2 regions of the Kitasatospora gansuensis genome follow, and region 2 is predicted to be linked to the other one. Evidence: riboswitches for the same ligand, from Rfam matches in the RefSeq annotation. Region 2 holds a riboswitch; the other holds the start of a gene.

Region 1 (4,202 bases), 630 kb from region 2:
CGACCACGCCGCCCTGGAGGCCGGCCCGGAGAGCGAGCGCGAGGAGCGGCTCGTCACCGAGCTGCACCGCCTGGAGTCCGCCCAGACCGACGTCCTGCTGGACCACCTCGGTCCGATCCGCGCCGACGACACCCTGGTCGACGCCGGCTGCGGCCGCGGCGGCTCCATGGTGATGGCTCATCAGCGCTTCAACTGCACCGTCGAGGGCGTCACCCTCTCCGCCAAGCAGGCCGACTTCGGCAACCAGCGGGCCCGCGACCTCGGCATCGACCACGCGGTCCGCTCCCGGGTCGCCAACATGCTCAACATGCCGTTCGAGACCGGCCAGGCCGCCGCTTCCTGGAACAACGAGTCCAGCATGTACGTGGACCTCGAGGACCTGTTCGCCGAGCACGCCCGGGTGCTCGCCGTCGGCGGCCGCTACGTGACCATCACCGGCTGCTGGAACCCGGTCTACGGCCAGCCGTCCAAGTGGGTCTCCCAGATCAACGCCCACTTCGAGTGCAACATCCACTCCCGCCGCGAGTACCTCCGCGCGATGGCCGACAACCGCCTGGTCCCGCAGACCATCATCGACCTCACCCCCACCACCCTGCCCTACTGGGAGCTGCGCGCCACCTCCTCCCTCGTCACCGGCATCGAGGAGGCCTTCATCAACTCCTACAAGGACGGCTCCTTCCAGTACCTCCTGATCGCGGCCGACCGGGTCTGATCAGACAGCCGTGGCCCGCTCCCCGTCATCGGGGAGCGGGCCTCCGGCGTTCAACGTCAGCGCTGAAGCGCCGAGTTGAGCGTCTGCCACAGGGGCTTGGTGCTGTAGGGCAGCATGTCCTCGGCGTAGTACCACCAGAAGCAGCCGCCGACGTAGTACGGCAGGTCGAGCTTCAGGCCGTAGTAGTAGTTCAGCATCGACTGCGCCGCCGCCTGCGTGCCGCTGGTGGCGGCGTCGGGCAGGCCGACCTCACCGAAGCCCAGCTTGGCGTTCGGGTAGAGGGTGTGCAGCTGCTGGAAGTACGAGGTCCAAGTGGCCGCGCTGGGACGGATGTTGTTGCACTGGCCCTCGTAGTAGCTGAGCGTCACGTAGTCCAGGCCGTTGCGCATGTCCTCCGGCACGTACTGCTTGGTGAACGCCAGCGGGTCGAGCTCCGACGGGCCGTTGCCGCAGCCGATGTCGTAGTAGAGGGTCAGCGCGCTGCGCTTGCCGGCCGCCTCGACCTGGCGGTAGGCGTCGGTGATCTTGGTCGAGACGTCGCCGTAGCTGCCCAGCCAGTTCCCGTTCACCTCGTTGCCGACCTCCCAGAGGTCCACCTGGTTGCCGAAGGCGTTCAGGTACTGGGCGACCCGGTCGTGGTACGCCTGGGCCGAGATGTTCTTGACGTACTCGGAGTCCAGGATCTCGCCCATCAGGTAGCTGACCGGCTGGAGCTGGTTGACCGCCGAGGTGTACGAGCTGGGGCTCTCGGTCTCGTCGAAGACGATCCGGGTGGTCGGCATGTGCGCCAGGTGCCTCGACGAGTCCACGATCGCGGCGAGGTTCGACACGTCGTCGACGGTGACGCCGTACAGCGGGTCCGGCAGCGCGCGCATACCGGCGGGGGGCGCGGTGGTGGGCGACGGGGTCGGCGTGGGCGTCGCGGTCGGCGTGGGCGTGGGCACCGGGGTGGGTGTCGCCGTGGGCGTGGGGCTCACCGTCGGGGTCGGGGTGGGGCTCGGCGTGGGGGCAGGCGTCGGCGTGGGCGCCGGGGTGGGCGTCGGGGCCGGGGCCGGGGCCGTGCCCACGGTCAGGGTGTGCGTGGGGAGGTTGTGCCAGCGGCCGTCCAGGCCCCGCCAGCGGCCGAACTCCGTGTACGTACCGGCCGGCAGGCTCCGCGCGCCGGTGGTGATCGTCACACCGCTCGGGCAGATCTGGACGTTCCGGGCCGCGTTCGGGAAGTCGAGACGCTGGCCCGCCGCGTTGCGGACGGCGACCCCGACGGTGTCCGCCGTGAAGCAGCGCGAGGAGTGCACGGTGAGCGAGGCCGTGACCGAGGGGCCGGCGACGGCCGGAGCCGGGCTGATCCGGTCCTCGACGACGCTTGGGCCGCTGGCGGAGGCCTGGGTACTGACGAGGAGGGGGATGGCGAGCAGGCCGGCTGCGGCGACCGCGCCGACCCGTACGTGGGTGGCAGAAATGCGCATGGACAGGTCCTCTGCGACGCCTGCGAGGTGAGCTGTCGGGTTCGGGCCTGAGGTCGGCCCGGCCGCCTGTGGGAGCGGCTTCACCCCGAGCCTGCAGCCTCCGCGTACGCGCGGGCGGACGGGGGCAGCAGGCAACTGACCTGGTTCCCCCGCTCCCGTCCGTATCGGTGCTCGAGTGACCGCCGACGGGTGGACGGGATTCGGCGTCCCACCGGCGAGGCCCGCACGGAGCGGGCGACTCGAAGAGGCTAACAGCCGCCCCGACGCGTACAAGACAACGAGCGGCGCTGTAGCGCAGCTCACAGACGCCCTCCGACGTCACCTGGTACTGCCGCGATCCGCGCAGCGCCTGCGGGGTGCTGCGCGTTGCCACGCAGCACCCCGCATCAACCGACCGTCACCAGTCCGAGTTGGTCGCCCCCAGACTCAGCAGGACCTGGTCGAAGGTGTTGCCGTCGTTGTCGTCGGTGTACGAGATCGCGAGCGCGCCGAACGGAGAGGAAGCCACCGCGACCTGCTCCTGCCGACCGGCCGTGACCTGACTGACGGACTGGGCCGGCAGCCGGCCGGCGAAGGTGCCGTCGGGGTTGAGGCCCCGGGCCCAGACCGCCGGATCGGTGCCGGCGACGCTCCAGCCCACCACGGCGTCGCGCTGGTCGTCGATGCCGACAGTGGGGTTGCCGGCTCCGGCGACGCTGGAGATCTCGACCTCGGCCGAACCGGCGGTGCCGGTCGCGGTGAACGACCGGGCCCAGACGCCACGGGTGCCGGTGTGATCGGACTCCCAGGCCACCGCGAAGTCGCCGTTGAAGTCGGCGGCCACTGCCGGGCGTTGCTGTTGCCCGCCGCCGAGGCTGTTGGCACTGCGGCGGGTGAGTGCGACAGTGCCGTTCGCCTTGGCCAGCTTCACCAGACCGATCTGGTAGAAGCCGTTGCCGTCGGTGTCCTCGTCCCAGACCACGACGGCGTCACCCGAGGCGGAGGTCGCGACGTCGGGGTTGTGGTGCGCGCCGCCGGCCGCGTTGACCGTCACCTCGTACGCCTTCGTCGTGGTCCCCGTGAACCCGGCTGCCTTCACCGTCGCCGCCGCGGTGCCCTGGATGTCCTCCCACACCACGGAGAACGCGACCGCGGTGGCGCTGCCCGGCGCGCCGTCCGGATCGACCGCGACGCGCGGATGGATCTGCTGGCCGCCGGCGCTCGCGTTGGCCTGACCGGAGCCGAGGACCGCACCGGCCGGGGAGAGCACCCGGTAGGTGATGTTGTAGAGCCCGTTGCCGTCCGGGTCCTCCGCCCACACGACGACGGCGTTGCCCCGGTCGTCGAGCCCCACGTCGGGCTGGAGATGCCGCCAGGCCACGCCCGCCGTCCCACCGGCCGAGAGCTTCTGCTCGTAGGCCGAGACGCCGTTACGGTACATCCGCACCCAAACGTCGCTGTGCGCGTTGTCGCCCGGGTTGGTCGAGTCGCGGTCGTCCTCCCAGACCACCGCGACGTCGCCGAGGCGGTTGGCCGCGACCTGGGCGGAGTCCTGGTCACCGGTGGAGTCGCTGTTCGCGGTCACCCAGGACGAGGGCCCCGCCGCCGAAGCCGGAGTGACCAGGGCGAGGACCGCGGCGAAACCGGCGACGGCCGCGCCGAGTACGGAGAGCCTACGCATCGGCCAACCCCGGCTGTCCGTCGTGGATGACAAAGGTCCGGGCGGTGGTCGCCGCCGCGCCGTGCTCGGTCACCGTCGCCACCGACCGGAAGTCGGCGGTGAGTTGGGACGGCGTGATGTGCGTACGGACGTAGCCGCGCTGGTTGGAGTAGAAGCGCAGATGCGGGTTGAGCGATCCGTTCGGGATCGTCGTGGTGGTGCTTCCGTTGCCGCCGCTGGTGATCGAGGTGCAGACGAGCTCGGAGCCGATGGTCGCCGACGACGGATCGGCGTAGTCGGCCTTGAGGTCGTTGCCCCAGGACGCGTGCACGTCGCCGGTGAGGACGACCGGGTTGCGTACGGCCCGGTCGATGATGCCCTGCTG
Region 2 (4,202 bases):
AAGTTGACCTTGCGGAAGGTCGCGTAGTGGTCGGCGGTGTAGTAGTCCTCGTGGAAGACCTTGCCGGTGACGATCCGTCGGGCGCCGCGGGTGGAGACGTTCGGCGTCTTGACGGTGTACTCGTGGTAGTAGCCCAGTGACTGGGAGGGCAGCACGCTCTCCCGGTTCTGGAAGACGATGCCGTCCTGGCTGTAGGGGAACGGGCCGCCCGCGTCGATCAGCCTGATGGTGTCCCGGCCCTGGCTCGGGAGTGCCGTCAGACAGATGCTGCCGCTGACCGTGGCGGAGGCGTCGGTGGCGAACACGGCGGTGGGGGCGAGGGTGACCAGGCCGACGACGGCGACGGAGGCGGCGCGGGTCTTCAACGCGCGTAGAGTGATTCGCATGGCTGTCATTGTGAGGGCATGTCAGACCGCTGCGGAAGTGCTGCGGCAACACTTCACCCGCGCGTAACTGCCGTGGAACTCGGGTGACTTGTGGCGTACCGCCATGCGACCGAAGTGCCGGATGTGTGTTCGTCACATGGGTGAACGGTGCCCCTGCTCCTACGGTGTGCTGACCCCTGTGCCGCACCCCCACGGAGCCCACCATGAGACGTCTGTTCGTCCTGCTGCTGACCGTCGCCGCGCTGGCCCTCGGGCTCGGCCCGGCCGCCGCCGCACCACCCGGGTACCTGAGCCTGGAGGCCACCTTCGGCTCGCCGGGCAACGGCTGGGCCAAGGTCGAGCGCTACTACGACAGCACCCCGGGCTTCCGCACCGAGCAGTACCCGGCCGACGGCCGGGGCGACCAGGACGGCGCCCGGCTGACGTACTTCGGCGGCGTCAAGCGCCCCTCCTCGGCCCGCTTCCTGCTCTACTCCGCCGCCGGCTGGAGCACCGGTACGGGCTCCGCCGTCCTGCTGGTGCACGGCGCCAACGACAACGCCGACCGGGCCTGGGCCAACCCCGCCGAGAGCGGCAACTGCGGGGCGTCCGGCTGTCCTTCGACCGGCCTGGCACAGCAGCTGGCCGCCGCCGGGCACCGGGTCTTCGCGGTCAACTTCGCCCACAAGCACGGCGACAACCTGATGCAGGCCCAAGTGGTCGGCGACGCCCTGGCGTTGATCCGGGACCGGCTCGGCGTGGCGCAGGCGGACGTGGTCGCCTGGAGCAAGGGCGAGGTGGCGGCCCGCAGTTACGTCTCCTCGGTCCGCCCGTCCTGGGGACGCGGCTACGCCGGTGACGTCCGCCGCCTGATCACCCTCGGCGGTCCGCACGGCGGTCTCGACTACGTCTACGCCCACGGCTGGAGCTTCTCGCTGGCCACCTGGCCCGCCTGCGGCGGCACCGCCAACGCGCCCTCCCCGCACCTCTACATGACCTGCTACGGCACCTACACCGCGCAGCCCTGCCTCGGCGTGCTGCCCACCGGCGGCTACGACTGCTTCCCCGGCCAACGCCAACTCCTGGCCCGCTGGGACGGGTTGTACGGCGTCGACCAGCTCACCCAGGACTGGTGGACCACCTACTACGGCGGCCAGGGCTACTACACCTCCGGCCAGGGCATCCAGGCCGCCATCGACGCGGGCTCGCTGATCAAGCCGCTGCAACAGGCCGGCATCCCGGCGAGCGTCCCCACCTACCTGCTGGCCGGCGGCTCCGCCGACCTCCCCGGCCTGCTGAACGAGAACCGCGGCCCCAGCGACGGCCTGGTCCTCACCGCCAGCGCCCTCGACACCACCGGCATCGGCACCGTCGCCGCCACCAAGCTGCTCACCGGCCTCAACCACCTCGAACTCGGCTGGTCCCCGGCCGCCGCCACTCAGATCACGACCTGGCTGGCCTGATCGTGAAGGCCGTGTGAGACAGGTCTCGTTGTCGATGGACGGACGACCTGCCTAGCCTGCATGGAGTTGTCCGCATCTGAGCGGGCCCCGCCGCCGGGACGCCGAGTCCTGCCCACCCGGCGTCGGGTACTCGATCACCGAACATGGGCAGGAGCGGGGGAACCAGGTCAGTCTGCGGTCCCCCCTGCTCCGGTACGGGCCCGCTCGGGGTGAAGCCGCTCCCACAGCGGCCGGGCAGTCCTCCAGCCCGAACCCGACAGCTCACCTCGTAGGCGTCGCCGAGGACCTGCCCATGCGTATCGCCCTTACCCCCGCACGTCTCGGTGTGGCCGCCCTGGTCGCCGTACCGCTGTTCGCCACCGGTCTGGCCGGCCAGGCCCAGGCCGCCACCACCGTCACGCAGGACCGGCTGACCCCCACCACGCTGGCCGCGAACACCGCGGCCAAGGCGGGCCTGACCGTGCACTCCAGCGCCTGCTTCACCGCGAAGACGCTCGGCGTCGGCGTCCGCGACGCGGCCGGCCGGAACCTCGACTTCCCCGGCAACGCGAGCAACGTGCAGATCTGCCCGAGCGGCGTGACCTTCACCAGTGCGGCCCGCACGCTGCCCGCCGGGACGTACACCCAGTTCGGCTTCTGGCAGGACTACTCCGGTGGCTGGCACAACCTGCCGTCGCAGAAGCTGACCGTCGGCGGCACGGTCACGCCGACGCCCACGCCGGTCCCGACGCCGACGCCGACGCCCACCCCGACCCCGACCCCGGCTCCCACGCCGAGCACCTCGCCGATCCCCGGCAAGTCGCTCACCTTCTCGGACGAGTTCGACAGCCCGATCGCCTGGGGCTCCAAGTGGGTCGGCGACCGCAGCAGCGCGTACCGCTACGGCAACCACAACCCGGACGACAACAAGCTCGACTGGCTGAACACCAGCGGCGTCTCGGTCTCCGGCGGCGTGGCCACCTTCACCGCCAAGCCGTCCAGCCACACCCTGGAGAGCGGCAAGCAGGCCTGGGACACCGGGCTGATCACCACCGAGTACTCCTCGCAGGGCTTCCAGGTGAAGACCGGCGACTACGCCGAGACCCGGGTCAAGCTGCCCGCCGGCTCCGGGGCCTGGCCCGCGCTGTGGACCTGGAAGAACGGCAACGGGGAGATCGACTCCTTCGAGTACCACCCGGACAACGCGGGGCTGCTGGAGCTGACCAACCACGTCAAGTCCGGCCTGAAGTACTACACCGACGCGAACGCGGTCGGCCACGACAAGTGGGTCACCATCGGCACCTACTACGGCGCCAACTCCGTCGACTGGTACGTGAACGGGACCAAGGTCTTCTCCGACGGCACCGGTGTCGGCGCCGACTGGTCGGCCTACCTGATCCTCAACCTCTCGGTGGGTGCCGGGCAGTACCACCCGGCACCGTCCGGCACCGCGCCGATCAGCTTCGCCGCGGACTACGTCCGCGTGTACCGCTGACCCGGACCCTCAGCTGACGGTCAGCGTGAACGGCGTACGGTCGTTCGCGGCGTTGTGATCGTCCACGCTCACCACCCTGACGTGCCCCTCGGCCACCGTGCCGTGGGGCACGTTGGCGTTCACCCGGACCGGCACCAGGGCGGTCGCGGTCTCCAGGGCGCCAAGACCGGCGGGGAAGGTACAGCTCACCACCTGGCCGAACAGGGAGCGGCAGTTCGCCGGGAAGTACGGCCCCACGGCGGTGAACCCGGCCGGCAGGTCGATCAGCACGGTGAACGAGGAGCCCGTGCGCTGCGGGCCGAGGTTGGCCACGAAGCCGTGCACGGTGGTGGTCCCGCCCGGCGGGGCCGGATCCGGGTCCAGCCGGACCACCTCGAGGTCGGAGTTCGAGGGCACCGCACTCGCCGTCGTGGCGCCGAGCATCAGCGCCGCGGAAGCGGCCAGGCCCGCCATCACCCATCTGGTCACCGTCATCACCTGTCTGCCGAACGTAGTCGCACCGGTACGCACTGTATCGGCGTAGCGTGGATTCGTACGGAGGTGAGGACGGTGTCCGGACAGGTTTTGAGTGAGGTCAGCGCGGTGGTGGGGCCGGACCGCGAGGCCGAGTTGGTGACGTCGTACCGCGAGCTGGTGGCCGGCCCGTTGCCGGACGGGCTGATCAGGACGGAGCTGCTGCGCGGCCCCGGCGGGCGCTGGCGGGTGCAGAGCCTGTGGCGGGACCGGGCCGCGCTGGAGGCGGTCAGGTCCAACCCGAAGCTGGCCGCCGCGCCCCGGCTCTTCACCCAGGTGGGTGCCGAGCCGGAGCTCACGGTCTTTCAGCTGACGGCGTCCCAGGCCGGCCTGCTGATGCTGGACTGACCCGGCGTCAGGCCGTCGGAACGTCAGAGTGTGTCAGGG

The links. Region 2 has a riboswitch for cyclic di-AMP ahead of F4556_RS06110 (glycoside hydrolase family 16 protein). Riboswitches for the same ligand answer to the same signal wherever they lie in the genome.
Region 1: linked by a shared signal. The riboswitch ahead of F4556_RS37525 (glycoside hydrolase 5 family protein) and the one ahead of F4556_RS06110 (glycoside hydrolase family 16 protein) in region 2 are both predicted to bind cyclic di-AMP.

What each region holds. Positions count from the first base shown of each region.
Region 1 covers NZ_JACHJR010000001.1:697,970-702,171, forward strand. The annotation lists gene F4556_RS03235 (geranyl diphosphate 2-C-methyltransferase) at 1-712, shown strand, start outside; gene F4556_RS37525 (glycoside hydrolase 5 family protein) at 769-2,178, opposite strand; cyclic di-AMP (ydaO/yuaA leader) riboswitch at 2,181-2,358, opposite strand; gene F4556_RS03245 (hypothetical protein) at 2,576-3,838, opposite strand; gene F4556_RS03250 (alkaline phosphatase D family protein) at 3,831-4,202, opposite strand, start outside.
Region 2 covers NZ_JACHJR010000001.1:1,332,040-1,336,241, reverse strand. The annotation lists gene F4556_RS06120 (guanyl-specific ribonuclease) at 1-386, opposite strand, end outside; gene F4556_RS06115 (esterase/lipase family protein) at 590-1,828, shown strand; cyclic di-AMP (ydaO/yuaA leader) riboswitch at 1,954-2,118, shown strand; gene F4556_RS06110 (glycoside hydrolase family 16 protein) at 2,121-3,302, shown strand; gene F4556_RS06105 (hypothetical protein) at 3,312-3,770, opposite strand; gene F4556_RS06100 (antibiotic biosynthesis monooxygenase) at 3,852-4,163, shown strand; gene F4556_RS06095 (IclR family transcriptional regulator) at 4,197-4,202, opposite strand, start outside.